DNA from 3 places in the Paenibacillus sp. J31P13 genome. Region 1 is predicted to be linked to each of the others. Evidence: predicted binding sites of a transcription regulator. Region 1 holds the regulator's gene; each other region holds the start of a gene.

The links. The regulator LexA, encoded in region 1, represses DNA repair genes until DNA is damaged. The targets are predictions, from matches to a motif close to CGAACATATGTTCG.
Region 2: a site for LexA is predicted at 9,615-9,628, ahead of parE (DNA topoisomerase IV subunit B). Genes of this name have one in related genera too.
Region 3: a site for LexA is predicted at 8,198-8,211, ahead of recA (recombinase RecA). Genes of this name have one in related genera too.

Annotation. Positions count from the first base shown of each region.
Region 1 covers NZ_JBWDNR010000002.1:841,823-853,035, forward strand. The annotation lists gene AC0YOD_RS10195 (endo-1,4-beta-xylanase) at 84-4,994, shown strand; gene lexA (transcriptional repressor LexA) at 5,755-6,366, opposite strand; gene yneA (cell division suppressor protein YneA) at 6,524-6,901, shown strand; gene AC0YOD_RS10210 (ABC transporter ATP-binding protein) at 7,068-7,787, shown strand; gene AC0YOD_RS10215 (ABC transporter permease) at 7,777-9,132, shown strand; gene AC0YOD_RS10220 (efflux RND transporter periplasmic adaptor subunit) at 9,159-10,241, shown strand; gene AC0YOD_RS10225 (DUF896 domain-containing protein) at 10,360-10,551, shown strand; gene AC0YOD_RS10230 (aldo/keto reductase) at 10,598-11,213, shown strand, end outside.
Region 2 covers NZ_JBWDNR010000002.1:479,970-491,182, forward strand. The annotation lists gene AC0YOD_RS08460 (dynamin family protein) at 1-3,495, shown strand, start outside; gene AC0YOD_RS08465 (ABC transporter ATP-binding protein) at 3,791-5,578, shown strand; gene AC0YOD_RS08470 (ABC transporter ATP-binding protein) at 5,578-7,401, shown strand; gene purT (formate-dependent phosphoribosylglycinamide formyltransferase) at 7,534-8,715, shown strand; gene AC0YOD_RS08480 (YqkE family protein) at 8,776-9,051, shown strand; gene parE (DNA topoisomerase IV subunit B) at 9,712-11,213, shown strand, end outside.
Region 3 covers NZ_JBWDNR010000001.1:785,651-796,863, forward strand. The annotation lists gene yfmF (EF-P 5-aminopentanol modification-associated protein YfmF) at 1-1,045, shown strand, start outside; gene yfmH (EF-P 5-aminopentanol modification-associated protein YfmH) at 1,049-2,335, shown strand; gene ymfI (elongation factor P 5-aminopentanone reductase) at 2,332-3,078, shown strand; gene AC0YOD_RS03450 (DUF3243 family protein) at 3,185-3,436, shown strand; gene AC0YOD_RS03455 (DUF3388 domain-containing protein) at 3,626-4,393, shown strand; gene AC0YOD_RS03460 (RodZ domain-containing protein) at 4,412-5,335, shown strand; gene AC0YOD_RS03465 (YajQ family cyclic di-GMP-binding protein) at 5,365-5,859, shown strand; gene AC0YOD_RS03470 (hypothetical protein) at 6,021-6,164, shown strand; gene pgsA (CDP-diacylglycerol--glycerol-3-phosphate 3-phosphatidyltransferase) at 6,161-6,736, shown strand; gene AC0YOD_RS03480 (competence/damage-inducible protein A) at 6,831-8,081, shown strand; gene recA (recombinase RecA) at 8,282-9,331, shown strand; gene AC0YOD_RS03490 (regulatory protein RecX) at 9,442-10,152, shown strand; gene rny (ribonuclease Y) at 10,335-11,213, shown strand, end outside.

The DNA.
Region 1 (11,213 bases):
CCGACCCAAATTGTAAACGGTTTCATTCTGTTTGAAGCGGGAAAAAGGATTGGCAACCCAATTAGAGGAGGAAATTCTCGAGTATGATGAAATCTAAGAAACAACTTCGTATGCTTTCGGCTGTCATTTTGACAATTAGTTTACTATTGCCTACAGGTTTGTTTGCAAATCCGGCTGCTGCGGAAGAGAGTGATGTAGATCAGAATACACCTCAAGTCATTGCCTATCACGATTTTGAACAAAATGTCATACCTGTAGGTTGGGCAGCTAGGGGCGGTAATGGATCAACAACGCTGTCATCGAAAGAAGCGAATAGCGGCACACAAAGTCTGGAAATGTCAGGAAGGTCTTCGATTGGTCATATGGCACGGTTATACAACAATAGCTTATGGGAATCTGGTGCAAAATACGAGATCGAAGTATATATGAAACTTGCTGCTGGAACAGCTCCAACGACGGCGACAATGTTCGTATTGGGCAGAGTATCCGATAATGTCGGGGTAGAAGAGGTTCAATTAATGACTGATGATATTACGGATACGAAATGGGTCAAGCTATCTGGACAATACACAGTCAATCCGGGTCATCGAGAAATTATCGTCTATGTTCAACTAAACAATGATGCAACATCGTCCTATTATGTGGATGATTTCAAGCTCACAATGGTTGCTCCAACACCGCCAGAACCTGTAGCCGGCATATATGTCTATCCTTTTGACGATGGAACAGTGCAGGGTTGGACACAGCGAGGCGCGGGTAAGGTCGAGCTGATTACTGATCCAGTTAAATCAGCTCCAAATGCATTGAAATCCAGCGGCAGAACATCATCATGGAATGGTCCAAGCCTAGATGTTAAGGGCATATTGAAAAAAAATGCGACCTATGAAATTTCAGGTCAAGTTAAATTGCCGGAAAAGGCAGCCTCAGAAAGCATAGTTAAACTATCTATGCAGCAGAAACCGTCTGGTGGTGTAACAGCGTGGAAAACAATAGCATCACAGCAAATAACCACTAGAGATTGGACAGAGCTGAGGGGATCTTTTAAATATACAGAGGAGATGGATGATCTAACACTCTATGTTGAAAGCTCTCTTGTAGAGGATATCCTTGTCATTGATGATTTTGTTATCAAAATGACTGAGGCACCGCCGCTCGATCAGTCTGGCATTACTGCGGGCTTTGAGGATGGTTCATCGCAGGGATGGCTTGCGCGCAATGGCAATGATTCGGTAAGGGCAGTTACTACCGATGCCAAGAGCGGGCAATACAGTCTGCTAACAGAAGCATCAGCTCAAAATCAAGGACCTAAGCTAGATGTAACTGGAAAAATGCATAAGGACAGCAGTTATGACTTTTCGGTTTGGGCTAAGCTTCAATCTGGACAAACGGCAACAGAGCTTCGTTTGAGCTTGCAGACTACTTATCAAGGCGTCAATAACTATATTACGCTAGTGGGAAATAAGACGGTAAACGACAGCGAGTGGGTACAATTTAGCGGTCAATATGCCCTGACAACTGTTGCTGATAGTCTAGCCATTTATGTGGAAACAGCAAATAGTCCTGCGAATTTCTATATCGATGATTTTAGCATGCTGCTAAAGCCTCCACTTTCCATTCAAAAAGACATTCCGTCTCTAAAGGATGTTTTCCAAAATGACTTTACAATTGGAGCAGCCATCGAGCCGCAGCAAACGATTGGCACGCACCATGAATTATTAAATAAACACTATAATGTAATCGTTGCTGAAAATGTCATGAAGCCCGGCTTAATTCAGCCGTCAGAGGGACAATTTAACTGGTCAGCTGCTGACGCCCTATTTAAATATGCCGAGGATCATGATATGGAGATGCGATTCCATACCCTTGTATGGCATTCTCAAGCTGCTGAGTGGATGTTTCTCGATCTGAATGGTAATCAAATGATCAACGAGACCGATCCAGTCAAACGAGAGGCTAATAAAGGGCTGCTTCTCAGTCGAATGGAAAATCATATTGAGCAAATCGTGAATCGTTACAAAGACCGTGTATCTGCATGGGATGTGGTGAACGAAGTCATTGATGCCAGTCAGCCAGATGGCATGCGCAACAGTGTATGGTATCAAGTGACAGGTACGGAATATATCGAACGCGCTTTCTTGAAGGTACGTGAGATCGATCCGGATGCGAAGCTTTATATTAATGATTACAATACAGATAATCCGGCAAAACGTGATGCGCTCTATAAATTGGTTACTGATCTTCGTGATAAGAAGGGTATTCCAATCGACGGTGTAGGGCATCAAACGCACATTAATATAAGTACACCATCGATGAGCTCGATTCTTGATTCCATTGTTAAGTTTGGCGAAAGCGGGTTTGATAACCAAATTACGGAGCTCGATATCAATATTTATACCAATGACACCGAGAAATACGATGTCATTCCAGATTCTGTTTTGACAGAGCTTGCTTATCGTTATAAGGATCTGTTTGATGGACTGAAAAGCATTAGCCAATATATTAGCAATGTAACCTTCTGGGGTATTGCCGATGATCATACTTGGCTGAATGATCGACCGAGCGGGAGCGGCCGCCAGAACGCGCCTTTTGTATTTGATAAGGAATTCCAAGCAAAGCTTGCTTATTGGGCGATTGTCGATCCATCCAAACTGCCTATTTTGAATAGCAAAGCAGAGATTACGGAAGGTACTCCTAAGCTCCTTGAAGATTCGCAGCAAGCTTGGGATGTGATCAAACCGTTAAGCTTGAGGACCAGCGAAGAGCTTAGTGGATTATTTAAAGCACTTTGGGACTCTCAGCATCTCTATGTACAGACAATTGTCAAAGATACAAGTTTTAATAACCTGGATACCCTAGAGTTGTTCGTCCAAGATGGTACGAATAAGCATTATATTTTAACACGTGACGGTAAGCCGACCACAGGATTCGTCTATAAAGTTAAGGAAATTGCAGGAGGGTACATGGTTGAGGCGATAATTGAATTAGAGCATACAATTTCCTTAAAGGGTGAGCTCAGATTTGATTCTCGTGTAAAAGATGCCGATACTAACATGATTACATCATGGAGCGACAGAACGAACAGCCAGCATCTATCAGCAGATCATTATGGCGTATTAACGCTTATTGAGGAGTTAAAAGTAGCTAAAGCGCTTTATGGAACTGCTGTTATTGACGGTGACAAGGATGAAATATGGAATTCAGCTCCAGAAATCACAACGGACCGTTGGGTGCAAGGTACAAGTGGTTCAACTGCAAAAGTAAGAACACTTTGGGATTTAGAATACCTTTACGTTTATGCAGAAGTAAGTGACAGCCTATTAAGCAAAAAGTCATCAAATGCTTATGAACAGGACTCTGTTGAAATATTCCTTGATCAAAAAAATGAAAAATCATCCGATTACGGAGGGGATGACGGGCAGTATCGTGTAAACTTTGACAACGAACAAAGCTATGGCGGTGCAGCTACCGCAAGCAATTTCACTACGAAAACAAAACTTGTAGAAGGCGGGTACATTGTAGAGACGCGCATTGCACTTAATAAAATTCAACCAGCAAAGAATGCTCTCATAGGCTTCGACATTCAGGTCAACAATGATGAGTTGGGCAGTGGAAGCAGAAGCTCCGTAGCAATTTGGAATGACACGAGCGGTAATTCATATCAAAATACGTCAAGATTTGGTTTATTGCAGTTAGTGGAGGATTTATCGATAGATCCAGTGGACCCCCAGAATCCCGTTCAGCCACCAGTGACCGTCGCACCATCACTTCCACCACTAACCATTGTAAAAACCTCTGTTGCAGGTGAAGAGCCAATAATGGATATAACGGTTAGTAATGAATATGTTGAAAAAGCGCTGCAATTGGTTATCAATCAGCCATCGCCTAGACAAATTATTATACGCGCTGATGAAGCCGCTTCTCGTTTAAGTGTTACAATACCAGCTATATCCTTAAGCAAAGCTGCGAACACGGCAAGTGAGTTGGAGTTTATGATCGTATCAGGGAATGCGTCTTATCAACTGCCAGTGTCTATAATTAAAAACGCACTAGCTGCTGCTATCGGCGCAGAGATGAAAGATATTACGGTCAAGGTATCGATTTCAGAGATCGGTAAAGAACTTGGAGCAAAATTGAGTAAAGCTGCAGAGGTAAGAGGATTTGAGCTGATCGGTGACGCCTATGATTATGTCTTGTCTGTGCAAGCTGACGGTAAATCGATTGACGTGCCGCTTGGTTCGTCCTATGTGAATCGTTCTATTACGCTTGGTCAAACCAATGATACTGCGGAGTTGACAGCAGTTCTATATGATCCAAGCCTTGACGAATTTACATTCGTACCAGCTCAATTCACCAAGATGAACGGTGAAACGATCGCACAAATCAAACGAAATGGAAACAGCATTTACACAATTGCGAGATTTAGTAAATCATTCAGTGATATCGAATCACACTGGGGGAAAAAAGATGTCGAACTTATGGCTTCTAAGTTGATTGTAAGGGGTGTAACCGATACAAGCTTTAACCCTGACGGAATTATTACTAGAGCTGAATTTGCCGCTATACTTGTAAGAGGCTTAGGCTTAACATCAGTTAGTACAAATGTAAGCAGTCCCTTTAAAGATCTAAAAGGGTCAGAATGGTATGCCAGCGCCGTTCAGACTGCTGCTTCTGCTAAATTAATTGAAGGCTTCAGTGACGGAACCTTCCAGCCAAATGAATCGATAACACGAGAACAGATGGCGGTTATGATCATGAGAGCTGTTCACTTTGTTGGTGAATGGAAGGATGGGCCCTCAGCAACGCTGAATCATTTTGAAGATGCATCGGCTATCAGCGGATGGGCGGTTACACCTATTCAAGATGTAATCGGAGCCGGATTGATGAAAGGGTTAAGTGAAGTTCAATTTGCTCCTCAAGCTTCAGCAACCCGCGCGCAAGCCGTAACGGTATTGAAGAATTTGCTTACTGAGATTCATTTTATTGATTCACTTTAAGGAAGGAGTGAAGAATAGTGGTTGGGGGACGCGAAGCACGATTATTACAATGTAACTTAACTCATTAAAATTAATATCTGGCTGGGTATTTACGTTTGCGAATGAATTGAGCTAGAAACTAGCTCTATTGAGCCACATTCACCACAATCCAGTCATGAATGGGCAAATCGCTAAGAAATAGAGCTAGAAATTAGCTCTATTCTTCAAAAACTAACCAAAAACGGTTAATTAGAGCTAGAAATTAGCTCTATTGAGCCACATTTACCACAAACCAGTCATGTATGGGCAAATCGCAAAGAAATAGAGCTAGAAACTAGCTCTATTCTCCAAAAACTAACCAAAAACGGTTAATTAGAGCTAGAAATTAGCTCTATTGAGCCACATTTACCACAATCCAGTCATGAATGGGCAAATCGCAAAGAAATAGAGCTAGAAATTAGCTCTATTCTCCAAAAACTAACCAAAAACGGTTAATTAGAGCTAGAAATTAGCTCTAATTAGCCTCTTTTAACGTAAACTAGTCTCATTGACCATACCCCAAGTGAATAATGCTGAAAACTAGCTCTATTCCCGCCAAATTAACTAAAATCCGCTCAATAATATCTGAAACTTACTTAATGTTGACTCAATCAATGAATACTAACCTGCCGCTAGTATTCGTTCATGGGAAAAGAATACTTGTCCAAAACAAAGAACAGGCTGAATCCATGCGTGAGCATCGCGGATTCAGCCTGTTCTTTATGTATACGTGTATAATTCATTAGTGAATATCGCGGAAAAGTCCGATGACTTTGCCTAGAATCGTAACGTTTTGGAGCAAGATCGGTTGCATGGAGGTGTTCTCCGGTTGCAAGCGAATATGGTTTTTTTCCTTGTAGAAGGTTTTTACCGTCGCTTCATCATCCTCGGTCATAGCAACAACGATTTCTCCATTATTAGCGGTTTGTTGCTGACGTACGATCACGTAGTCGCCATCGTGGATGCCTGCATCAATCATACTTTCGCCCATAACATTTAGAATGAAGACGCTGCTGTCACCGACCATATGGGCGGGAAGCGGGAAATATTCTTCAATATTTTCTGTTGCAGTGATTGGTACACCGGCAGTTACCTTACCAACAATTGGCACATTGGCTACAGACGGAGTTGCGATTCCGTCGCCGTCTAAAATTTCGATTGCACGTGGTTTGGTTGGATCCCGGCGAATAAGGCCCTTCTTTTCCAATCGGTCTAAATGACCATGAACGGTTGAGCTGGATAATAATCCTACAGCCTCGCCGATTTCTCGAACGGAGGGTGGATAGCCTTTCTCCCGGACTTCATTCTTAATGAATTCAAGAATTGAATGTTGTCGGTTAGAAATCTTCGACACTGCAATCACTCCATTAGTAGATTTGTAGAAAATTATAACATAGAACCGGAGTTCGTACAAACATAAGTTCTTAGGTACAGAAGTTCGTATTTTTTGTTGACACCAAACGTCTGTTCGTGTAATCTTAAAACAGAACAAACGTTTGGGGTGCTGAGAGATGATAACGAGTCCAAGTTTTTATAAATCCATTCATAAGGCAGAAGAGCGCAATTCATTAATGCTCTTAAAGCGCAATAGTCTGAGATTTGTTAAGAGAAATATGGTTAAGATTGTAGTGAGCTTTGCGGTGTTTATTCTATTATTCACTAGTTTTCTAATTATGGATTCTGTTGCATCAGTTAGTCATCCTATGGAAGCAACAGCGGATGAGCAAGTTGTAACGGTATCTTCAGGCGACACGCTTTGGGGAATTGCTAAGAGCTATTCTGATGGTTCCGATGACATTAGATTTATCATACATATGATTAAAGATAGAAACGGTTTGCAAACCGTTGATTTGAAACCAGGACAAAAGATTATTATACCTGTCATTTAAATTTATCCAATAATACAATATAATAGACAAGTTATAACAACAAATAGAGCTTTCTGAGTGATAGATCAATAGAATCTATCTCATTCAGAAAGTTTTTTTGTTTGAACTGCAGGGGGAAGCAATAGTTTTGACGTCTATTAATAGGGAACTGAGAGGAGAGACTATATTGTTACGTGTAGAAGATTTGTCCCATTCCTTTAAAAATGGGAACGAAACGACAGTTGTATTGCAGAAGATTGGTTTTCACGTACATAAAGGGGAGATGATTGCCTTGCTAGGGAGCTCTGGCTCTGGTAAGTCAACGCTTCTTAATCTGATGGCAGGCTTGATGAAGCCAACAGAAGGCAATATTTTTATAGCGGATCATAATATCGTGACGATGAATGAGAATCAATTAGCCGAGTTTAGGCGTAAGCATATTGGTTTTATTTTTCAAGCTTATGAACTCATCGCGAATTTGACTGTACGTGAAAATGTTGAGCTGCCACTAGTATTCCAGTCGATGCAACCAACGCTGCGGAAAAAGAAAGCACTTGCTTTGCTAGAACAAGTGGGCATACCAGACAAAGCGGAATTATATCCGTCTCAGTTGTCAGGTGGACAGCAGCAGCGTGTCAGTATTGCAAGATCTCTGATCACTGAGCCATCAGTCATATTCGCAGATGAGCCGACAGGGAACCTGGATACGAAGACAGAAGAAGAGATTATTATGATTTTGAAACGATTGAATCAGACGATGGATACTACTTTTATTATCGTTACACATGAACGTGAAGTTGCCGCGCAAACAAAGAAAATTATATCGCTTCGCGACGGTTTTCTTGTGACGGATCAGGAATCAAAAGCAGAACCTATGCTCACAGGGGGAACAAAGCGTGAGAATTAGTGATATTACAAGGCTGTCATGGGATCAGGTGAAAAGAAGGAAGGTCGTAACGGCATTATGCGCAGCGGGCATTTCTATAGGATGTGCTGCAATTATTGTTGCGATGAGTATTGGTGAATCTGCTCAGCTTTACATAGAGAATCAAATGAACAGCTACTTAAATATGGATGAAATAACGGTGACTGAAAATAGCGGCCCCTCGCAAGGTGGTGGATCAGTAGGAGCAGAAGCTTCAGAATCTCGCAATCAAGGGAAATTAACGGAACAGAAGTTAAATTTAATGCGTCAAATCCAGCATGTTGCGGCTGCCGCACCGTATCAAACGTTAGATTACATGAATATGTCGACGATTGATAATATGAGCTCACAGTATCAAACGCAGATTATAGGTACAGATTTAGAAATGCTGACTGCTTTTGGAAACAAATTCTCACAAGGAGCGCCTTCTGATTTGACTGGAACGATCATTCTAGATTATGGAGCGACATTAGGAATGATTGACGAGGAAACAAGGACGAGCTTGATTAAACAAATAGATGCAAATCCTTATGATGAAGTGTTGATGGACAAGTATAACAATCTGAATAAGCAGCCAGCAGCATTATATCAAAAGCAAATACAATTACGTTTCTATACACAAAATGGTGAAAAATTAACCAGTCCATTGCGAGTGATCGGTGTACTGAAGAAGCCGGAAGGCGCCAACGAAGACAGCTTGATGTACAACAAGAAAGCTTACGTTTCGATTGAAACAGCTGAGATGCTCAAAAAAGAGCTGAAAATGGTCAATAGCGAGGATCAAAATTACAACTCCATAGTTGTAAAAGTAGATAACCAGAAAAATATTGAAGGTGTTGAAAAACAGCTTCAAAAGCTAGTCGTAACAACTCAAACGAATCTCTATCAGAAGGAACGGCTCAGTAATGAATTTAAGGTCATAAAAGCTGCGGCACTTGGCATTGGCGTATTTATACTTATCATTGCTTCTATTTCTATTGTCGTAGCGATGACGATGTCTACCTACCAAAGAAGACGCCAAATCGGAATTATGAAGGTGTTGGGCGCAAACCTTGCTCAGATTCGAAATATGTTTATTGTTGAAGCTGCGCTGCTTGGCTTTCTTGGCGGTTTGCTCGGTGTATTGTTCTCCTATTGGATTGTATGGGGCATTAATGGGTTAATAGGTGCTTTTTCCGATGAGAGGGATGCGGTTATTATTTTCATTCCGTTCATGACCATTCCAGTTGGCATGCTGTTCGCACTGGCTACGGGCGTGTTATCCGGTATCTATCCGGCTATTAGCGCTTCACGTACAGATGCTTTGACCGCAATTCGTCGAGACTAAATAAGTAAACAAAAGGGAGCATAACAATGAAGAAGAAAATAAAGTGGGGCATTATCGGTCTTATACTTATAGGCATAAGCTTTGGTTTATACAAGTTTGGAAATCCCTCTCGTCCATCGGATATGATGACAGACGTGCAGCCGATTACCTTTCAGGTTACGAAAGAAACGCTAATGAATACAATTGAAGTAAAAGGAAAATCATTATACGAACAAGAAACGTTAGTATACTCGCCGTACGGCTCGGAAGTAACACAGTGGCTGGTAGCAGATGGTCAGCAGGTCAAGAAGGGTGACATCTTATTTAAGCTGGACCAAACGTCAGTGAAGAATGAAATTGTTCAAATGGAAGCAACTATGAAGAAAGCTAAACTAGAGTCGGAGCTTAACGATTATTTGAACCAAATATCCACTGATGTGAAACCCCTTGAAACAACAGAGGATGATCGAAAAAAAGCATTTGCTGAGAAAGAAATGGCTCGGATTACAAATGAACTTAATGAAGTAACAGGTTCGATTCAATCAAAGGACCTTCAACAGAAGAAGAAGATGCTTAATGAAGCTACTTTTCTAGCACCTGCGACTGGGATTTTTCTGTTCGATAATCCTAATAAAAAGCCAATGGCGCTCGGAGACAATGAGTATGTAGGAAAGGTAGTCGATCTAAATAAGCTTCAATTCATTGCGCTTGTTGGGGAGCAGGATGTATTCCGAATTAAAGAAGGCATGCCTGTTGATGTGAAGATGAACGCAATGAAGCAGGAGAAGTTAAAAGGTAAAGTCATGAAGGTATCGAAATTTGCCAAAACAGGCACGGATCAAAATAGTATAGACCAGGCAGCGCAATTCGAGGTTGTCATATCATTGGAACCGAACCAATATCTGATTGCGGGACTTAGCTTGAACGGAGCTATTGAAACGGAAAGAAGAGAAATGACAACGGTAGTGCCTACCCTCGCGATTATGCGTGAGAAGGACAAATATTTTGTCAATTTCGATCAAGGAAACGGACAATTTGAGCGAAGAGAAATTAAGATTGGTTTAGAAACACCGGAGCTTACAGAAGTACTGGATGGATTAAAGGAAGGGGATCAAGTAGTCTTGGACTAATAAATAAAGTTCATTATTGCATTCTTTCTCCGCCAGTCTTTGCCTTGACAACCTATTGGTTGAAATGTCAAAGTAGTGAGTAGAGTATTTTTCAGCATGAGAGGGGTGGACTGAAGTCATGGAGATGGATAAAATCATAGCGCGAATTAACGAGCTTTCTCGTAAAAATAAAGCAACGGGCTTATCGGATGAAGAAATCACGGAAAGAGCCGAGTTAAGAAGCCAATACTTGAAAATTTTCAAAGGCAACTTTCGCCAACAGCTAGATAATATTACAATTGTTGAAGGTGAAGAAAAGACGAAGCACTAACTTTCGTTAAAGGTCCTCATTTCATATAGAATGAAAGGGTGATTAGATGAAATACAAGCTTCTGGGTAAAAGTGGACTGGCTGTATCTGAGCTGTGTTTGGGAACGATGACCTTTGGCAATACGACAAGCGAAGAGGATTCTATTGAAATGATTCATCGTTTTGTTGATCGCGGAGGAAATTTTCTGGACACAGCAAATGTATATGTAAATGGCCGTTCAGAGGAAATTGTCGGAAAAGCAATCAAGAAGAATCGTTCTGATATCGTTTTGGCTACGAAGGTTCGTATGAAAACCTCCGATGACATTAATGGAGTCGGGCTGTCCCGAAAGCATATCATGGATGGCGTTGAGGCTAGCTTAAGAAGGCTTCAGACGGATTATATTGATTTGTACCAAGTGCATGTATGGGATCATGCCACGCCTATTGAGGAAACGCTCCGTACGCTGGATGATCTCGTTACATCAGGAAAAGTGCGTTACATAGGTTGTTCTAATTTTTATGCATGGCAGTTGATGAAGTCTCTTGCTTACAGCGATGCAGCAAGATATGTCCGGTTTGTATCCATTCAACCCCAGTATAGTCTTGTAAGCAGACAAATGGATAGAGAAATGCTTTCTCTTTGTTTGGAAGAGAAAGTTGGGATTATTCCTTGGGCTCCGC
Region 2 (11,213 bases), 360 kb from region 1:
ACGATTCGTAATGGGGTTCAAGCTAAGGCAGAGGTACCTATTGATGAATTGGATCGTTATTGCGTAGATGGGGAACAATTCACATCTGTATCTATCATTTATCCGAGTGAGGTTCTAGGCAACCATACGGTTGTGCTGGATACGCCGGGAATTGATTCAACCGATGATGCGCATAGAATGGCTACAGAATCAGCATTGCATCTTGCTGATGTGGTCTTTTATGTGATGGATTATAATCACGTGCAATCCGAAATTAATTTTGCGTTTGCAAAGCAGCTTAAGGATTGGGGAAAGCCCTTATATTTTATTGTTAATCAAATTGATAAGCATCGTGAGCGCGAGCTTTCTTTTGCAAGCTATCGTAAAAGTGTGGAGGATGCGTTTCATGCTTGGCACTTGGAGCCAGCAGGAATCGTCTATTTGTCTTCACGGGAGCCAGAACACCCGCATCAGGAGTGGGAGCAGCTGCTCCAGCTGCTAGATCAACTCAAAGATCTTCGTGAGCCGCTCTGTGCGTACAGCGTAGATGCTTCCCTGCGTCACTTGACTGGTGCTCATGTCAAATGGCGTGAGCAGCAAGAGGAGGCTGAGCGTGAACTTCTGTTAGAGAGAGCTGGCGGAGAAGAAGGCGCTGCTGGGGTTAGCAGTGAGATGGAGAGCTTACATGCGCTTATCACTAAAATATCAGGGAAAAAAGAAGTCTATCGTGCAAATCTTCGCAAAGAGCTGCAAATGCTTCTCGATAATGCGAATATAACGCCTGCGGGTCTGCGTGATTTGGCGCAAACCTTCTTAGAGAGCCGTAAGCCCGGATTTAAGACGGGGCTGCTATTTGCAGCGGCAAAGACAGCCGCAGAGCAGGAAAGACGGCTGGGGGCATTCCGTGAGGAATTGAACAGCTTAATTAGCGCGTCGATCGAATGGCATGTTAAGCAATTGCTGCGCGCCGAAGCAGAGCGCATTGGTTTTGACAGCGAGCGGCTTGAGAGCGAGCTTGCAGGCGAGCTGTCGTGGCTCCCAGAGTCGGAATGGCTCGTGGAGCGCGTGAAGTCTGGTGCAGTCATCGGCAATGAATATACGATGACCTATAGTCGCGACCTAGCCGCGGATGTAAAAGGTGTGTATCGCCAGCGAGCGCTTCAGCTAATCGATGAGCTGGCGGAGCATGCAGCGGCGACAGGCGAAGCAGAAGCCGCTGAAGCAAGAGAGAAGCTTGCGGCGCTTAGCACGCAGGCTGATGCTCTTGGTGCGCTTGCAGCGTTGGATGAAGCGGCTGCTAAGCATGAGGCGCGGCTAGCGGCTGCGTTGCCGCAGGCGCCGGCAAGGCCGGCATTGCCGGCACCTAGCGAAGCAGGGGTGCGTGGTAAGTCTGCAGTGGAAGCTGGGAAAGCAGCTGGAGCAGTGGCAGCAGCAGTTGCGCGCGAAACGGTGAAGACTGGGGCAAGCAGCAGTGCGGGTGCAAATGCAAATGCAGGTGCAAACGCTGGAGATAGTGCGGGAGGATCAGGCGTAAGCGCTGGTTCCCGTGGAGCGGCAACAGAATCGAAGGCAGACGGTTCATCAAGACGCACAGCTGCGAGAAGCGCTTCCCTTGGCGGTGGTGCCGCACTGGCACAGCAGCATCGTGCAGCGTCGCGCTTAGCTAGCGCAGCAGAGCTGCTAGAGCCGCACGCGGCACTGGCGCAAGCGGCGCATGCGATGCGCGACAAAGCAAATCGGCTGCAGGACAGCCGATTTACGATCGCGTTGTTCGGCGCCTTCAGCGCCGGCAAATCATCGCTTGCGAACGCGCTGATCGGCGAACCGGTGCTTCCGGTCTCGCCAAATCCGACGACCGCAGCGATCAACCGCCTCGTGCCGCCAACGGCCGAGCACGAGCATGGAACAGCGCGCATCGTCATGAAGTCAAGCGCGGCAATCGAAGACGACGTGCGCTATTCCTTAGCGCTGCTCGGCGAAGATGCCTCGTCCGACAAGCTTCCGGACGCGGCTGCCCTAATGCGGGCGATTGACCGCTTATCTCCGGATTCCATTGTAGCTGGCGGCCGCGCACACTACAGCTTCCTGCGCGCAGCCCGCGCAGGCTGGGCAGAGCATGAAGCGCTGCTTGGCCAGCAGCTTTCAGTCGATCAAAGGGAGTATGAGCGTTACGTAGCAGAGGAATCCAAATCCTGCTTCGTCAATGAAATCGAGCTCCATTACGATTGTGCTTTGACGGCTCAAGGTATCGTTCTTGTTGATACACCAGGCGCTGATTCCGTGAATGCCAGACATACAGGTGTTGCCTTTAATTATATTAAAAATGCGGACGCCGTTCTGTTCGTTACGTATTACAACCATGCCTTCTCTCAAGCTGATCGCCAGTTTTTGATGCAGCTTGGACGTGTGAAGGATCAGTTTGAGCTTGATAAAATGTTCTTCCTCGTTAACGCATCTGATCTAGCTGCCGATGAAGAAGAACTGAACGGTGTATTGAAGCATGTGGAATCTAACTTGCTTCAGCACGCGATCCGCAATCCACGCTTGTTCCCGGTATCCAGCTTGCTTGCGCTTGAGGGTAAGCTTGAAGATAATGCCGATATGCTGGAACAATCAGGAATTGAAGTCTTCCAGCAATCATTCCTTTCATTCATAGCAAATGATCTTGGTCATTTAGCCATTGACGCAGCAGAGCAAGATATGCAGCGGGCAGCTGCAACTATTGCTGGCTGGGTGAAGAGTGCGGAAGGAGATGCTTCTGCTAGAGAAGCAGAGTTGACGGCTCTTCAGCACGCCGTTAGAGAAGCAGAAATGGAGATTGAGGCTCTACAGACTGGTGCGATGCCGGAGCAGCTTAAGCAGGAGCTCAGTGAACTTCTGTATTATGTTGTGCAGCGGATTCAATATCGGTTTGGCGAGTTTTATAACTTAGCCTTCAATCCAGCTTCGCTTCAAGACGATGGACGTGACTTGCGCAAAGCGATTTGGACCTCCTGGCTCGAGCTTCAAAGGCTTGTCCAGTTAGAATTGTCCCAAGAAATGCTGGCTACCTCGCTTCGGATGGAAAGAGGCGTTCATTCCTTGTTGAAGAAGCAATATGACAGCACGGTAACGAAGCTTGAGGCTTCTATAACATCGTATAGCGCTGTTCCATATGCAACGAGTGCTTTGCCGACTCCGGAAGAACCAAAAGCATGGGAAGCGAATAATGTTGAATCTAAGCTGCTATGGAGCCGTTTTAAATCTCCGCGTCAGTTCTTTGAAGGAGATGGAAAGACTGTGCTTCGCAAGGAGCTTGAGACGCTTCTAGCCCCATCGTTGAATAGCTGGATGGGTGAGCAGACTGTTCTATGGACGGATCTGTATGATCAAATTTGGCAATCAGCGGCGAAACAAGCTGGAAATCATCTGCAAGGGGATATGTTAGCCTATGCAGATGGTAAACAAAGCTCATTGATGGGCAACGCAAATATTGAGGAATTGAAGCTGCTTTATAATCGGTTCATTAATCTCTAATTGTACGTGAATACCGTTTGTTTGATCTCATTTATAGCTGAATGCTTTTGCAGGTGACTTGTCGCCTTGCAAAAGCATTTTTTATTTTTGTGTGTTTCTATGCAAAAAGGGAGCAATTGGCACATATTTGTCATGATTTGGGACCAATTGAGAGGATTTTGCGGTTCCCCTTTGGATATCGGCACTTTAAGCGGTTTCACTAACATATATGCATATTTCTACCGTTTGCTCCCCCTTCCCGATGCTGATAATATTCACTCATACTTATAAAATAGATATGGGGAGATGGATTTAGTTGGACGTGTTAAGGCAATTGAAAGCCTTTTATTGGGCAGAGAGAGGATTTATGTTCTCGTCCATATTTTGTCTGTTGTGCACTACTGCGCTCGGACTCATTTATCCAAATCTACTTCGGTACTTAATTGATGATGTCATTATGCCGGAAAAGTATGATTTGGTGCCAAAGCTTGCTCTTACTGTGCTCGGAGTAGTCGTTTTCAAAGCTTGCATGCAGTTTTTACATGGATTTTTTGGAGGACGTCTTGGCAATAAAGTTGCCTATCGGATGCGTAATGCGCTTTACGATAAGCTTCAGACCTTGTCCTTCCAGTATTATGACAAAGCGAAGACAGGCGATTTGATGTCGCGGTTGACGGCAGATCTAGAAGCTATTCGCAACTTTGTAGGCTTTGGATTTGCGCAAATTCTAAATATGGTGCTTATGATTGTTTTTGGCGGAATTATGATGTTCTCGATTCATTGGCAGCTGACGTTAATGACACTTGTGACGATTCCTGTACTTGGTTATACGGCGATGCGCTTTGAACGCCATATTCATCCGGCATTTCGCGAAATGCGTCAAGCGATGAGTAATTTAACGACAGCGGTACAAGAAAATATTACAGGCGTTCGTACGGTTAAGTCGTTTGCGCGTGAGTCGCATGAAGTATCGAAGTTTTCCATACGCAGCGAAGCTTATCAAGTGAATCAAGTGGGCGCAGCTAAGATATGGGCAAAGTATTTTCCGGTCATGGAGCTTGTCGCGAACTTAAGCGCTGTCATTCTGCTTGTCACAGGCGGGATATTGGTTATTAATGGCTCACTTAAACTAGGTGAATTCGTAGCATTTTTCAGCTTAATCTGGTTTATTATCGGTCCAATGTGGAACTTAGGGTTCCAAATCAATAACTACACGCAGTTCAAAGCATCTGGTGAACGCGTAATTGGATTGCTGGATGAGCATGTGCATGTGAAAAACATTGCAAATGCTGTTGAGGTAAACAGTGAGATGGTGAAGGGTCATGTTCGCTTTGAAAATGTTACCTTCAATTATCCGGACAAATCGGCAGCTTTGACTGATATCAATATTAATGCGCCAGCGGGCTCAGTCATTGGTTTTCTGGGTGCAACGGGTTCAGGGAAATCTACGATCATTCAATTGCTGATGAGAGCCTATAATGTGAAAAAAGGAAAGATAACGCTAGACGGCATGGATATCGCCAATCTTGATGTCGCAAGTCTTCGGCGCTTGATCGCTCCTGTATTTCAAGAAACGTTCTTGTTCTCTGCCTCCATCCGTGACAATATTGCTTACGGTATTCGGGATGTGACAACCGAGAAGATCGAGCATGCGGCAAAACTAGCGAAGGCCCACGATTTTATTATGGAGCTCCCGCTTGGCTATGATACGATCGTCGGCGAGAGAGGCATGGGTCTCTCAGGCGGTCAGAAGCAGCGGATTGCTATTGCAAGAGCATTGATTAAAAATCCGCGTATTCTCATCCTTGATGATGCGACAAGCGCGGTTGATATGGAAACAGAGCATGAAATTCAAGCAGGCTTTAAGGAGCTCATGGCTGGACGCACGACATTTATTATTGCACATCGTATTTCTTCATTAAGACATGCAGATGAAATTGTCGTTCTAGATGAGGGACGCATCGTTCAGCGTGGAACACATGGAGAGCTCATCAAGCAGCAAGGACCTTATCGCGACACGTATAACATTCAATATGGTGACTATCCGCTTGATGCTGCCGATCCGGTGATGCAAGCGCAAACTCGGAAAGGGAGTACGTCATAATGAGCACAAGCACGAAAGCCAAAGCCAGCAACAAAAATGAACGCTTTATTTACCAGGATGACGAGCTGATCGAAAAGCCGTTTAACTGGGGGCAATTGCGCCGGCTGTTTATGTACATGAAGCCTTATTCAAAGGAACTTCGGCCTATTATCTTCATGATGATTTTGGGTACCTTAACGAGGCTTGGTGTTCCTGCACTTGTCATTCTAGCGATTGATGAGGCAATTGCCCCGAAAGATGGAGCTACTAGCATACCAAAGCTGATTTTGATTGGCTCGCTAATGCTCCTTCTGTATGTTATCCAGTGGGGATCAAATACGTACCGAATCAAACATACAAGTATTATTGGACAAAAGGTTATTTATGATTTGAGAAATCATTTGTTCCAGCATATTCAGAAGCTAAGCTTTCGTTTCTATGACAAAAGACCAGCTGGCTCCGTTCTTGTTCGGGTTACGAATGACGTAAACGCGTTGCAGGATCTGTTCACCAATGGTGTTGTCAATCTATTGATGGACTGTGTCCAGCTTGTCGGTATCGTAATTATTTTGCTGACATGGAACTTTAAGCTCGGTCTAGCAGTTATGGTTACGGTTCCTCTTATGTTCCTGGTATCGACTACCTTGCGCAAACGGATTCGCTTCGCATGGCAGGACGTGAGAATCAAGCAGTCTCGGATCAACTCACATTTGAATGAAAGTATTCAAGGGATGAAGGTAACACAATCATTCGTGCAGGAAAAAGATAACATGGGCTTCTTCGATCATATGAATAGCGGCAACTTGCACTCTTGGAACAGGGCGTCAGCGCTTAACCAAACATTAGGTCCGGTTATTGAGATCACAGCAGCTGTTGGTACTTGTATTCTATTCTGGTATGGATCACATTTGATTCAAGTAGGAGCTATCTCAGTGGGCTTGCTCGTTGGTTATGCCAACTACATAGGCAACTTCTGGGATCCGATCAACCGTTTGGGTCAAATGTATTCACAACTTCTTATTGCAATGGCCTCATCTGAGCGTATTTTCGAATTTATCGATGAGGAGCCAACGGTCGGTGAAGCTGCAAAAGCTAAGGCATTGCCGAAAATAAAAGGTGATGTGAAATTTGAAAACATCGTATTTGAGTATGAGAAGGGCAGACCCGCTCTTAAAAATGTGACGATTGATGTAAAAGCTGGTCAATCCATCGCTCTTGTCGGTCATACTGGCTCTGGTAAAAGTACAATTATTAATCTTCTTTGCAGGTTTTATGATCCAGTTGGAGGACGCGTTCTTATTGATGGCATTGATATTCGAGACATAACGATAGAAAGCTTGCGTTCGCAGGTGGGTATCGTGCTGCAGGATACGTTTATTTTCGGAGGCACGATTCGCGATAATATTCGATATGGCAGATTGAATGCGACGGATTCGGAGATCGTCAAGGCTGCACAGGCTGTAAATGCGCATGATTTTATTATGGGCTTGCCAGACGGCTATGACACGCAGGTTGAGGAACGCGGCAATGTGTTGTCCATGGGACAACGTCAGCTGCTCTCATTCGCCCGCGCTTTGCTCGCTGATCCACAAATTCTTATTTTGGATGAAGCAACAGCGAGTATTGATACAGAAACGGAGCTTAAGATTCAAGAGGCGCTCAAAATATTGCTAGCAGGCCGCACTTCGTTCATGATTGCCCACCGCTTATCGACGATCCGTCACGCGGATGAAATCATTGTGCTTGATCATGGTCAAATCGTTGAGCAAGGGAATCATCAATCATTAATTGCACATCGCGGTGTATACAATGGCTTAATTGAAGCGCAGTACCGTTTTCTTTAAGGAATAGAATAAGGGTTGATTTTTGCCTTGGGAACCTCCACAATGGAAGAAAAAACGAACCGAAGAGCTTGTCCAAAACAGCTGTGGCTGTGGATAACGATTCGATTTGCTTCCAGGAGGTTCTTTTTCTTTATGTATGGATCACCATTAACAACAAATGCTCGTAAATTACTTTTGCTTGGCTCTGGCGAACTTGGAAAAGAGGTTGTGTTGGAGGCTCAGCGATTAGGTGTTGAGACAATAGCTGTCGATCGTTATGAAAATGCACCGGCGATGGCGGTCGCACATCGCAGTTATACGATAGATATGCTTGATGGTGCAGAGCTTCGCCGTATTATTGAGCTGGAAAAACCAGACTACATCGTTCCTGAAATAGAAGCCATTGCAACGGAAACACTGCTCCAGCTAGAGAAGGAAGGACATCATGTGATACCAACGGCTCGAGCTGCATGGCTCACGATGGATCGTGAAGGCATTCGCCGCTTAGCAGCTGAGACTTTAGGTTTGCCAACGGCTCCTTACCGCTTTGCTGATACTTTGGAGGAGCTGAAGGCTGCAGCAGCGGTGCTAGGCTTTCCTTGCGTGATTAAACCGATTATGAGCTCATCTGGCAAAGGACAAAGTGTATGCCGCTCTGAATCCGAGCTGGAAGCATGCTGGAATTATGCAATGGAGGGCGGCCGCGCAAAGAAGCAACGTATTATCGTAGAGGGCTTTATTACATTTGAGTCTGAAATTACGCTGCTTACTGTACGGTCTGTTTCAGGGACAAGCTACTGTGCGCCTATCGGACATGTACAGAAGGACGGAGACTATATAGAATCCTGGCAGCCCCATGAGATGTCTGAGGAGCAAATTGCTCAAGCGGAAGCCATTGCGCTCAAAATAACGAATGAGCTTGGCGGTTTTGGCATTTACGGGGTTGAGCTGTTTCTAACGAGAGATGGCGTCTTGTTCAGTGAAGTATCTCCGCGTCCACATGATACAGGGATGGTAACACTCGTTACGCAAGATCTATCTGAGTTTGCGCTTCATGTTCGTGCGATTCTTGGATTCCCTATACCGACGATTCGCTTGCTTACACCAGGGGCTTCTCATACTTTGAAAGCAGATCGTGATGCAACGGATTTCCGTATCGGCGGAATTGAGGAAGCAATGTCGGTTCCTAATACGCAGCTGCGCATCTTTGGTAAACCAGAGACGAAGAAAGGGCGTCGTATGGCAGTTGCACTCAGCTCTGCAGCAGATGTTGAGCAAGCACGTGATACAGCTCGCATTGCAGCAGAAGCGCTCTATGTTGACTATAAATCGTAAGTTAAATGCCGTGATGCGATAAATGAGTATTATTTTTTGTTAGAAAGTAGGTTAGATACCATGGGTAAGAAACAAAAGAAACCAGCGTCTGCACCGTTTAAGGCTGCTCCAAAAAAGGATGAGGACAATGGTCTTACATTAAAGGATTTATTGGGAAGCGATATTGTTGGAAAGCTAAAGGAACAATCGGATAAGCTGAAGCAAGCCGAAGCAGATGTGAAGGAAAAACAGCGCTTGGAAGCCGAAGAAAAGAAAAAAGCGGAACAGAAGCGTCTTGAAAATGATTTCTCTTATTTGCTGGATAACAGTGATCCGAATTGGTCCAAGCATAAATAACTGGATTTTTCATAAATGAGCTTATAGCATATGTAATGGATCTAAGCACCTTCGGGTGCTTTTTTTATCCTCAAAAGGGTATAAATAGAGGCATCGTCAAGTGAGGGTGTTGAAAATAAATACAAAGAATTAAAATGGAATTTGTTTATTTTTGAGAAGAAGAGGATAATGAAGAGGAAATGGAAATGCAGTTGAACGCAACATGCCGAGAAAATACGAGCTGTGGCGAAAGAGGGTGCGATCCAAGGCATCCTCTTTCTTTTGTTAATTTTATGACAGTATACATAAATCCCTCTAAACTGCAAAACATCCTAACAACAACTTTTTAGAATATGAATGTCAGCAAGAAGCGGAATCGGGGATTCATGTGTTAATTTTACAGAGATAAACGGTTATAATGTGGAATAAAAAAGATTTTTTGTCATTTTGTTCTTTTTACTTGCACTTATTTTAATTTTTACTTACGCTGAGCGTTAGGCTGTGACGATTGGAGTGGATTTTCTCAGGAAGGCATGAAATAACTGCGGTTTTCTCTTGCTCAACTTGCGTTTATCGTTCAAAATGGAACAGTTGTTTGCTAAGATACCTTTACGAAACAGGACTACTTGAATTAAAATAGCTTGAAGATACGGAAACGTGATTACAGATTGGGGGACGCTCATGACGGAGCAAACAGATCTCTTCGCAAATACAGCGGCCGAAAACCGGAACTATGAAGCCGATGATATACAGGTGCTTGAAGGCTTGACTGCAGTTCGTAAAAGACCGGGCATGTACATAGGCAGTACAAGCAGCTCAGGACTGCATCATCTCGTTTGGGAAATTGTTGATAATGCAGTAGATGAGCATTTAGCAAAATTTTGCTCGGCGATTGAAATTACATTGCATAAGAATGGTGCTGTAACGGTTCATGATAATGGACGGGGCATTCCAACAGGGATGCATAAGACAGGCATACCGACACCTCAGGTTGTATTTACCATTTTGCATGCGGGCGGTAAGTTCGGCGGAAGCGGATATAAGAAATCAGGAGGCTTGCACGGCGTAGGTGCGTCAGTGACCAATGCGCTTTCTGAATGGCTTGAGGTTGATATTTACCGTGATGGCAAAATTCATAGACAGCGCTTTGAATACTGGGTAGACGACGCAGGCAAAGAGCATGTTGGTGAGCCTGTTCGCGGCCTTGAAATTATTGGGACTACGAATCGGACAGGTACGAAAGTTACATTTAAACCCGATGGCCGTGTGTTTCAAAATGGAACGAATCTCAGCTATGACACGCTCGCAGAGCGCCTGCAGGAAATAGCTTTTTTGAACTCTGGACTTCGTGTAACGATTAAAGATGAGCGGAACGGGAAGCATGATGAATTTCATTATGAAGGCGGAGCTCGTCAGTTCGTTCAATTTCTGAACGAAGAGAAGACAGTTCTTCATGAAGTTATTCATTTTGCAGGTGAGCGGGATGATATCGAGGTTGAGATTGCCCTCCAATACAATGACGGTTATACAGAGACGATTGCGTCATTCGTAAACTCGATCCCTACTCGCGGCGGCGGTACACATGAGACTGGCTTCAAAACGGCATATACACGAGTCATGAATGATTACGCTCGCAAAGCTGCATTGCTTAAGGAGAAAGACAAGAACCTGGAAGGCAATGATTTGCGTGAAGGTATGATGGTCGTTATTAACATTAAAATGTCCGAGGTGGAGTTCGTCGGCCAGACGAAGGACCAACTGGGTAGTTCTTCTGCGCGCAGTGCTGTTGATGCCATTGTTTCTGATAAAATGCAGGTCTTTCTTGAGGAAAACCCGCAGGTCGCACAAATGCTTCTCAAAAAGTCGCTGCAAGCATCAAAAGCCCGTGAAGCAGCGCGCAAAGCCCGTGAGGAAATTCGCAGTGGCAAGAAGAAGAGCGAAAGCTCTAATCTTAACGGCAAGCTAACCCCAGCGCAGTCGAAGGACTACACACGTACGGAGTTATTTATCGTGGAAGGCGATTCTGCAGGCGGTTCTGCTAAGCAGGGTCGTGATTCGAAATATCAAGCATTGCTGCCGCTAAAGGGCAAGCCGATGAATCCTGAGAAGGCCAAGTTGATTGATATTTTGAAAAATGATGAGTATAAAGCGATTATTTCCGCAATTGGAGCGGGCGTAGGCTC
Region 3 (11,213 bases), on a different contig from region 1:
TGATGTATACAAAAGAGGCGATTCTCAAATCGTCCAATTCCGTATGGATGTAATCAATGATGAGTTTGTATCTTCAAATACTTCATTGCTCTCTGCTTCCCTTCATTTTTTGGGCGATGTCCTAACAGATCCATTGCTTGAGAATGACGGCTTTAATAAAAAGTATGTGGATGCAGAAAAAACGACGCTTAAGAAACGTCTTGAAGCGATTGTTAACGATAAAATGCGTTACGCAGCTGAGCGCTGCTTAGAAGAAATGTGCGCGGATGAGCCTTATCGGTTACATCCGCTTGGGAAATTAGAGGATATAGATGCTATTACACCAAAATCATTGCATCAGCACTACGAGCAATGGTTGGAGAATGCCGCGCTTGATTTGTATGTAGTAGGGGATACGACAATGGAAGAGGTTACCCGACTTGTAACGGAAGCTTTCAAACTTAAAGCGGGTACACCATCTCCTTATGCGAAGCCTAATATTGATCATAAAGTTCGTGAAGTTAAGCGAGTTACCGACCGAATGGAAGTTAGCCAAGGTAAATTGAATCTTGGTCTTCGGATCGGAGTAGGCTATGAGGATGATGAATACCCGGCTGCTTTAATGTATAACGGGATTCTTGGGGGATATCCGCATTCCAAGCTGTTTCTAAATGTGCGGGAGAAGGAAAGCTTAGCTTACTATGCTGCTTCTCGTCTAGATGGACATAAAGGTCTGTGTACGATTCAATCGGGTATTGAATTCGCAAACTACGAGCGTGCTCTTGCCATTATTGAAGAGCAGCTTGAGAGCATGCGTCAAGGCAAGCTCTCTGAGCTTGAGCTAAATCAGACGAAAGCAATGATATCCAATCATCTTCGCGAGCTGCAAGACTCAGCTTATGAAATGATTGCTTATGATTTCAATAGTGTTTTAACGGGCAAGCAGCGAAGCGCACAGCAGCTGTTAGAACAGATCCAAGCGGTTACTGCGGAAGACATCGTCAAGGTGGCGGAACGAGTACAGCTGGATACGATTTACTTTTTGCGCGATCGAAAGGAGGCGTAACGGATGCAAACCCTTAACTATCCAAACGTGCAGGAGACCCTTTACAGGGAAGTGCTTGATAACGGACTTGAGGTTATTGTTTTACCGAAGGAAGGGTTTAATAAAACCTATGCGACCTTCTCAACAAAGTACGGGTCTGTCGATAATCGGTTTTCTGTTGGCAACGGGCCTCCTGTAAAGGTGCCGGACGGTATAGCGCATTTCTTGGAGCATAAAATGTTTGAGGAGCCGACGGGCGATATATTTGCTGTATTTGCTTCTCAAGGCGCATCAGCTAACGCCTTTACAAGCTTTGATCGTACAGTATATTTATTCTCAGCAACGGAGCAAATCAATGCCAATTTGGAGACGCTCATCAATTTCGTTCAAAATCCTTATTTTACTGACACCAATGTTGAAAAAGAAAAAGGGATTATTGAGCAAGAGATAAATATGTATCGGGATAATGCAGATTGGAGAGTGTATTTTGGTCTCATTGATGCACTTTATCATGAGCATCCGGTTCACATTGATATCGCGGGAACGGTTGAATCCATAAGGAAAATCGATAAGGAAACCCTTTATCGTTGTTATGAGACGTTCTACCACCCTTCAAATATGCTGTTGTTCGTAGTTGGCGGCGTAGAAGCTGAGGAGGTATTCGAACTTGTTCGTAAAAACCAAGAGGCGAAAACATTCGAACCTCAAGGTGAAATTGTGCGATATTTTGAGAAAGAGCCTGAAAATGTGAAAATACCGCGCAAAGTGACGGCACTTCCCGTTTCATTGCCAAAATGCATGTTGGGCTTCAAGGACAAGAAAGCAGACCTTACTGGAGAAGCATTACTTCGCCAAGAGGTAACAACGAAGCTTATGCTGGAGTCTCTGATCGGACCAAGCTCCAAGCTGTACCAGCAGCTCTATGAAACGGATTTGATCTCTGATTCATTTGGTCATGAGTTCAACTCAAGCACAGGGTACGCTTTCTCTGTTATTGGCGGCGATACACCTCAGCCAGACGAGTTGATCAAGCAAATCCGTGCGGGTGTAGAAGCCGTATTGGAAACAGGGATTGAGCCTGAGGCATTTGAGAGATCCAAACGAAAAAAAATCGGCGGATACCTGCGCATGCTGAACTCCCCAGAATCCATTGCCAGTGAATTCACCAGATATCGTTTTCGCGACAGCAATATGTTCCAAGTGCTCGATTTCTATGAAAGCTGCACTTTGGATGAAGTGAATGCGAGGCTTCGTGAGCATTTCGACTTTGAGCAGCTTGCGGTTTCCATTGTGGAGCAGCCTACGGAATGAAGTCTCTGAATAAAATGACGATACTCGTGACGGGGGGGAGCCGCGGCATCGGGGCAGCAATTGCCAAACGATTCGCCGCGGAAGGCGTCAATATCGTCATCCATTATTTGCATTCGCATGAGGCAGCGAATGAAACAGCAAGAACCTGTGTCGCGCTTGGGGCAAATGTGCTGACGATATCAGCGGATTTGCGCTCTAAGGAACAGCTTGAGCGCATGCGTGATAAGCTGGAGAGCCACAACATGCTTCCAGATATATTGGTGAATAACGGAGGCATCTCACATGTTGGGATGCTGATGGATGTTACTGAGCATGAATGGGACGATGTAATGAGTGTTAATCTGAAGGGCATGTTTCTTTGCTCGCAACTCTTTATGCCGCATATGATTTCTCAGCGTTTTGGCCGGATTATAAATGTTTCATCCATTTGGGGGATATCTGGAGCCTCTTGCGAGGTTCTTTATTCTACTACCAAGGGCGGGATGAATGCTTTCACAAAAGCGCTGGCCAAGGAGCTGGCACAGGCTGGTGTAACGGTTAATGCCGTTGCGCCAGGCGTTGTGGAAACAGACATGATGAACGGCTTCAATGCAGAGGAGAAGGCTGCTTTGGAGCAGGAGATTCCTGTGGGGAGATTTGGTTCCGCGGATGAAATTGCTTCTCTGGTCTATTTCTTGTCATTGCCAGAGTCTTCCTATATTACTGGTCAAATTATAAGCCCGAATGGCGGTTGGCATACTTAGCTTACTAAAGTTATTATGGACGAGCTCTATGCATAAATGATGCAGTTTTGTCGCACAATAATGATTGTTGATGATTCTTTTCTATACCTTTAGGAGGCGAAGGAACATGTCAACCGTCCTTTCGAATTTTTCAACGTGGAAACATTTTTTGGCAGACCGAGTGTCACAAGCTAAAGGCATCGGTTTGACGGAAGAAACCATTTCGTCATTGGCTTATGAAATCGGTACTTTTCTTGATGAAAAGGTCGATCCAAAAAATGAGGAAGAACGTGTGTTGAAGCAGCTATGGGATGTGGGCGATGAGGCTGAACGCAAGACGATCGCCGGCTTGATGGTTAAGCTTGTCCAACATTCATAACTATTCAGCATAAGACGATTTTTTCGTCAACAGAAGCAGATGCAGGAAAGCCTCCCTTAAGGAGGCTTTTCTGCAATGTTTCTTTTTGGGTTGCAGGATTGTGCTGAAAATTGTAGAATTATGTTTTATGACGAGGGTTTCCTTCATTTGTACTTCCTTCGATTTAACAGGTTTAGGACGGTGACAGCTTTGGAGTCAAAACAATGGTATATGGAATACAAAATACATAAAAACCGGCCAGGCCTACTTGGAGATATTGCTTCTTTATTAGGTATGCTTGAGGTTAATATTATGACGATCAATGGGGTAGAAGACCGCACGCGCGGGATGCTCCTGCAGACGGATGACGATGAGAAAATCGAACTGCTTGGCAAAATGCTTCAAAAGGTTGATAATATTACTGTGAACAAACTGAGAACGCCAACTATAGTAGATATTTTGGCAGTTCGTCATGGACGTTATATTGAGCGGGACTCGGATGATCGAAAAACATTTCGATTTACACGGGATGAGCTAGGAATCCTCGTTGATTTCTTAGGTGAAGTGTTTAAAAGAGAAGGCAATCAGGTTATTGGATTAAGAGGAATGCCGCGAGTGGGCAAAACAGAATCTATTATTGCAGGTAGCGTCTGCTCCAATAAACGCTGGACCTTTGTGTCATCCACGCTGCTTCGTCAAACTGTCCGCAGCCAGCTGTCGGATGATGAAATGCAGCCCAACACGATATTTATTATTGACGGTATCGTAAGCACCATACGCTCCAATGAACGCCATTATGCTTTGCTGCAGGAAATTATGGCAATGCCGTCCACGAAAGTTATTGAGCATCCTGATATTTTCGTGAAGGAATCGCAATATGATTACAGCCATTTTGACATTATTGTTGAACTTAGAAACACGCCGGATGAGGAAATATCTTACGAGAAATTCACAACTAACTATACTGACGATTTCTAATCGGAAGGAGGCCGTCTCATGTCTGAATTAGGCGCATTACTTCGAAAGGCGAGAGACCAACGCGGATTATCATTAGATGATATTCAAGAAACAACAAAAATTAGAAAAAGGTATTTGGAAGCGATCGAAAGCGGTGATCACACGGTTTTGCCTGGTCCATTTTATGTACGGGCATTTGTGAAAAATTATTCGGAAGCCGTTGGATTGGATCCCGAAGAAGTACTTCGACTGTATCAGCATGAAGTGCCTGCTGGCCAAGTTGAACAAATTGTTGAGCCCATCGTAACAAGAACTCCGAGAAGAGTAAAAACACAATCCTCAGAGCGTCTTGGTAAGATCGGTTTCAATATCATGATGTGGTCTTTCCTTATTTTGATTTTCGTTGTCATCTGGGTTTATGTTCTTAACAAGGATGACAATGATCCCAAAAAGGCGGATCAAAATACACCAATAACAGATGTTTCCAAAGATCCTGGTGAAAACAAAGGCAATGATGTGGCTGGCAGTACGCCTACAAATGATGTTAATACGCCGACACCTACTCCGATTCCTACACAGCAACCTACAACTGTTACCTTTGGAAGCATAGTAGGCAAAGCCGATCAATATGACATTGGTCCTGCTGGCACTCATAAAGTTGAAATTAAAGTGGAAGGCGGCAGAAGCTGGGTAGAGGTTCGCAAAGAAGGCAAAAACGGCGAAAAGCTTTACTCTGCAAATGCAGAGCCAGATACAACGCAATCGTATGATTTGACTGTACCGCTTTATATTAATGTAGGCAGATCCGATTTGACTAAGATTACAGTAGACGGCGTGCTTGTACCAGATGGGGACAGAGCAGGCTCAAAGAAATTGCTGCTTACGCCTATCGGCGCACCAACTGAAACAACGCCGCCTCTCGATGGTGCTGAAACTGGCACTGACGAAACGAAGACCGAATAATTATTACTTGCAACAAAGGAGAGGTTCGAATGGCTTCAGAAAATGCTTTTGATATCGTATCTAAAGTGGACATGCAGGAACTTGCTAACGCAATTCAACAAGCAGAGCGTGAGATTGAAACACGCTTTGATTTTAAGGGCAGCAAAAGCTCCATTAAGTTGGAAAAAGAGGAATTGGTAATTGCTTCTGAGGATGATTACAAGCTGAAGAGCGTTATCGATATTTTACTATCCAAGATGGTGAAGCGCGGCGTTCCCATTAAAAATTTGGATTATGGTAAAATTGAAGGCGCATCGGCTAACAGTGTTCGTCAGCGGATTAAGCTTAGACAAGGAATTGAACAGGATGTCTCCAAGAAGATCAACATTCTGATTCGTGATTCGAAATTGAAAGTGAAAAGTTTGATTCAAGGCGATCAAATTCGAGTTTCTGGCAAGAGTCTTGATGATTTGCAAGCTGTTATGAAGCTTCTGAGAGAAGCGGATTTGCCAGTGGAACTGCAATTTACTAACTATCGTTCTTAATTGTAAAAGCTTCGTTTCTTGCTATTCAAGAAGCGAGGCTTTTCGTTTAGCTATGTGCTTCTCCCTTTCAATGCATGCGTGATCAGTCGGTTTTGACACGTGTATTTGCATGTATTATACTAATTCAGACAGCTTTACGGAAGGATTTGGGGGATATATAGATGATCATGAAATCGAATTCAGCAGCTCGAGTAATCAGCAAGATGGTTTTGAATTTAGAAATGCAGTCATTTTTGATTGACGAACGTGTGGTTCGCGAAACGCACACCTATGAGCTTATCGGATCAAGGGAGGTAATGGCGTGAATCTTGCGAATAAAATCACACTAGCCAGAATTTTTTTAGTGCCGGTCATTATGTTCTTCCTGCTTATCAAATTGGACCTGGGGTCGTTAACCTTTTCAGACTTCTCCATTACATACACCCAAATCGCAGCGGCACTCATTTTTATTGTGGCAGCAAGTACAGATGGATTAGATGGTTATATTGCGCGCAAGAATAAGATCGTCACTAATTTAGGAAAGCTGCTGGATCCGCTTGCGGATAAGCTGTTGGTTGCGGCTGTTCTAATATCTCTTGTAGAAATGAACAAGCTAAATGCGTTAATCGCAATCATCATCATAAGTCGCGAGTTTGCGGTAACGGGCTTACGCCAGATTGCACTGCTGGAGGGCTCTGTTATGGCTGCCAGTACATGGGGCAAATGGAAAACAGCCGTTCAAATTACGATGATCATTTCGATATTGATTAACAACTTCCCATTCAACTTTATTGATTTTCCGTTTGATGTCGTTTCCAGCTGGGCTGCAGCCGTAATTACGGTGTACTCCGGAATCGATTATTTCTTGAAAAACAAACATTTAATTCCTGTTGAGTAAGTTTTGATCTGAGCATCTTCCTGCTATGCAGGAGGGTGCTTTTGCGTATTAGAGAAAAAAAGTGAGACTATTCCAATTAATGGGGGAAAAGAAAATGAAAGCAGAAATCATAGCCGTTGGAACAGAGCTGTTGTTAGGGCAAATTGTGAATACAAATGCTCAATTTTTGTCACAGAAGCTCGCAGGCTTGGGTGTGGATGTCTACTTTCAAACGGTAGTTGGAGATAATGCTGATCGCTTGCGAGAAGCTATCGAAATAGGGAGAAAACGTGCAGATTTACTTCTATTTACTGGAGGGCTTGGACCGACTCAGGACGATCTGACAAAGGATGTTCTTGCCGAATACTTAAATCGCAAGCTAATCATTCATGAGCCGTCCATGTCGACTATTGAACATATGTTCAGCTCAAGGGGACTTCATATGGTCGAAAGCAATCGCCGTCAAGCTTTGATGCTGGAAGACAGCGACCCGCTTGAAAATACGGCTGGCCTCGCAGTCGGCAACGGAATATCAGCAGATGGAACTTTATATTTGCTCCTGCCAGGACCGCCAAAGGAAATGAAGCCAATGATGGATGGCGCAGGTGAAGCGTGGCTTCGTTCCAAGCTAGGCGAGACGCAGCCGCTTTATTCTAGATTGTTGAAATTTGCCGGTATCGGTGAATCTAATCTTGAAGCAGCGTTGCTTGACTTAATAGAAGGGCAAAGCGACCCAACCATTGCTCCCTATGCGAAGGAGAATGAGGTTACAATCCGCGTATCGACAAAAGCTGAATCGGAAGCCGCTGCCGATCGTAAAATGGATGAGACTGTTGAGAGAATAAAAGAACGCGCAGGGGAATATTTGTATGCGCAGATGGATGTACCGATTGAAGAGGAGATTATACGCCTTCTAAGAGGCTCACATCGCAAGCTCGCGAGTGCGGAGAGTATTAGCGGGGGATTGTTTGCCGAGCTTATTACAAACGTTCCTGGGAGCAGTGGAGAGTACGTAGGCGGAGTCGTAACCTATACAAATTTAATGAAGCATCATTTACTTAGCATACCGATGTCACAGCTTGAGGGCAAGGGCTCTCCGGGAGCTATAAGCGATTCGACAGCTATGCTGATGGCGGAGCGGGTGCGTGAGCTCTCCGATGCGGATTTTGGCGTTTCCTTAACGGGAGTTGCCGGACCTGCGGAATCGGAAGGAAAGCCAGTAGGACTTGTATATGCAGCTATAGCAGAAAGAGGAAAGCCGACAATTGTATATACCATGAACTTAAATGGAAATAGAAGCAGCATCCGCATGCGTGCGGTCAAATCGGCTTTGTATCGCTTATGGTTGTCTTTACGAGAAGAATAATAGTTGTCAATTAACGAATATATCGGTATAATTAGAACTAGTTATCGGAAGAACCGTGGCGAAGATTACTTTGCTGCGGTTTTTTTATGTCCATTTTAGGGGGCGAAGCGAAAAGGCGAATGTATGTTCGAAAATAATGCTTGGCAACCCGTAAGAAAAAAGGTATCATAATATTATAAATAAAGAAGGATGTGAGTTTCTTGTCGGATCGTCGCGCTGCGTTAGACATGGCTTTACGCCAAATAGAGAAGCAATTTGGTAAAGGCTCCATCATGAAATTGGGTGAATCCACACACATGCAAGTGGAAACCGTGCCTAGCGGTTCACTTGCTCTAGATATCGCGTTAGGAATAGGCGGATTGCCAAGAGGTCGAATTATTGAAGTTTACGGCCCAGAATCTTCAGGTAAGACAACCGTTGCTCTTCATGCTATTGCTGAAGTTCAAAAGGCTGGCGGACAAGCTGCATTTATTGATGCTGAGCATGCGCTAGACCCGTTATATGCTAGTAAGCTTGGCGTTAATATCGATGAGCTTTTGCTTTCACAGCCTGATACGGGTGAGCAAGCACTTGAAATTGCTGAAGCACTGGTACGAAGCGGAGCAGTTGATATTATTGTAGTCGATTCTGTAGCAGCACTTGTACCAAAAGCGGAGATCGAAGGCGATATGGGTGACTCTCATGTGGGTCTTCAAGCACGTTTGATGTCTCAAGCTCTTCGGAAGCTCTCCGGAGCGATTAGCAAATCGAAGACGATTGCCATCTTCATTAACCAATTGCGTGAGAAGATCGGCGTTATGTTCGGTAATCCCGAGACAACACCAGGTGGACGCGCATTGAAATTCTATTCCAGCGTCCGTTTAGATGTACGCCGGATTGAGACAATTAAGCAAGGCAATGACATGGTTGGTAACCGTACACGTATTAAAGTTGTTAAGAACAAGGTGGCTCCGCCATTTAAACAAGCGGAGATCGATATCATGTATGGTGAGGGTATTTCCAGAGAAGGAAGCCTTATCGATATCGGGGTAGAAATGGAAATTGTACAAAAAAGCGGTGCATGGTTCTCCTATAATGGTGAGCGCTTAGGTCAGGGTCGCGAAAATGCTAAGCAATTTTTGAAGGATCACAAGGATACGGCTGAAATTATCGAGCAACAAATTCGTGATGCGAGCAATCTTTCTGCCACTGCAACTCCTGCTGATTTCTCCAAAGATGAAGATGAAGATGAATTCGAAGATCTAGATTAATTGATCCAGATTAATCGATCTAACTTAATGAAATGACAACTAATATCGTTTAGCCTGCTTCGCCGTCCCGTTTGGGGCGGCGAAGCTCTGTTTAGAGAGGGATGCCAGAAATGACCGGAAATGATTGGAACGACGAGGATACACTGACCATTATTTCTGTAAAGCAAGATAAAAAGTTCCGCAGAATGTATCATATATTTACGGAAGCGGGAGCAGAACAACCATTACTATCTGTACATGAAGATATTTTAGTACGCTATCGCTTAATGAAGGATCGAACGTTAGATAGGAGCGAAATCGATAAGATTCGCAAGGAAGATGAACGTTACCGAGCTTATGCGCTTGCGATACAGTATCTTGGCGCAAAGCCGCGAACTCGAAAGCAAATACAGCAGTATTTGCAGCGCAAAGAATTTGAAGATGAAAATATTCAATATGCCCTTGACCGTTTAGAAAAGGAGCATATTGTGGATGATGAAGAATATGCACGTCAATTCGCCTCAGGCAGGCTGAGAAATAGTTTGAAAGGCCGTCGCTGGATTAAACAAGAGCTTCAACAGCGAGGCGTGTCGAAAGAAGCGGCTGCTGAAGCAACAGATGCTTTGGACCGAGAGGTTGAATTAGTAGCGGCAAAAAAAGCTGCTGAGAAGAAAGCGCGATCCCTAAAAGGTGAGCAAAGAGACCGAAAACGCAAGCTTATGGGCTATTTAATGCGCAGAGGCTTTCCGACTGATATCGTGATGGAAGCCATTAAGTCTATCGATTTGATGGGGGAAGAGGAAGTATTCGAGGAATATGATGGGCTTTTGCTTGACAATTGATTTTACGAAAAGATAAAATGAGGTTGTATTCCTTCTACTTTGAATCAATTTTCCTTCCAAAAGTTGATTCAAAACGATTATTTTCGTCAAATTAGTAAATGTTGACACGGTATTGAAACCGGTTGAAAACCTAATATCATCCCAAGCAGTGCCTTGGTGTATGCAACAAGGAGGTGAACAAGATGAATCCTGTTTATTGGATCTTGATCTGTCTCTTTGTTGGCTTAATTTTCTTTGGGATTGGTTATTTTATTCGAAAGTCGATTGCCGAGGCTAAAATTTCAAGTGCTGAGCAAGCTGCTATACAAATTGTAGAAAATGCAAAAAAGGAAGCGGAAGCTCAGAAAAAAGAAACGGTGCTAGAAGCAAAAGATGAAGTCCACAAACTTCGTTCCGAAGCTGAGCGAGATATTCGTGAACGGCGCAACGAGGCTCAACGTCAGGAAAGACGTTTACTCCAAAAAGAGGAGTCGCTGGATAAGAAATTAGAAGCGCTAGAACGCAAAGAAGAAATTGTGGCCAACAAAGAAAAACGGATCGAAGAAACGCAAGAGCAGATCGATTCCATTTACAAGCAACAGCTTAGTGAATTAGAACGCATTTCTAGCTTAACTACAGAAGATGCGAAATCGATTATATTATCAAATGTTGAACAAGAAGTACGACATGAAACAGCACAAATGATCAAAGAGATCGAGCAGCAAGCGAAAGAAGAAGCCGATAAAAAAGCACGCAACATCATTTCGCTAGCCATTCAACGCTGTGCGGCTGATCATGTGGCAGAGACAACGGTTTCCGTTGTAACCTTGCCTAATGAAGAAATGAAAGGTCGCATTATCGGACGTGAAGGCCGGAATATCCGTGCTTTAGAAACATTGACCGGTATCGATCTAATAATCGACGATACACCGGAAGCGGTCATTTTATCTGGTTTTGACCCGATAAGACGAGAAATTGCCCGCACTGCTTTAGAAAAGCTTGTGGCTGACGGTCGTATCCATCCTGCTCGCATTGAAGAAATGGTTGAGAAATCTCGTAAAGAAGTGGATGAGCGTATTCGT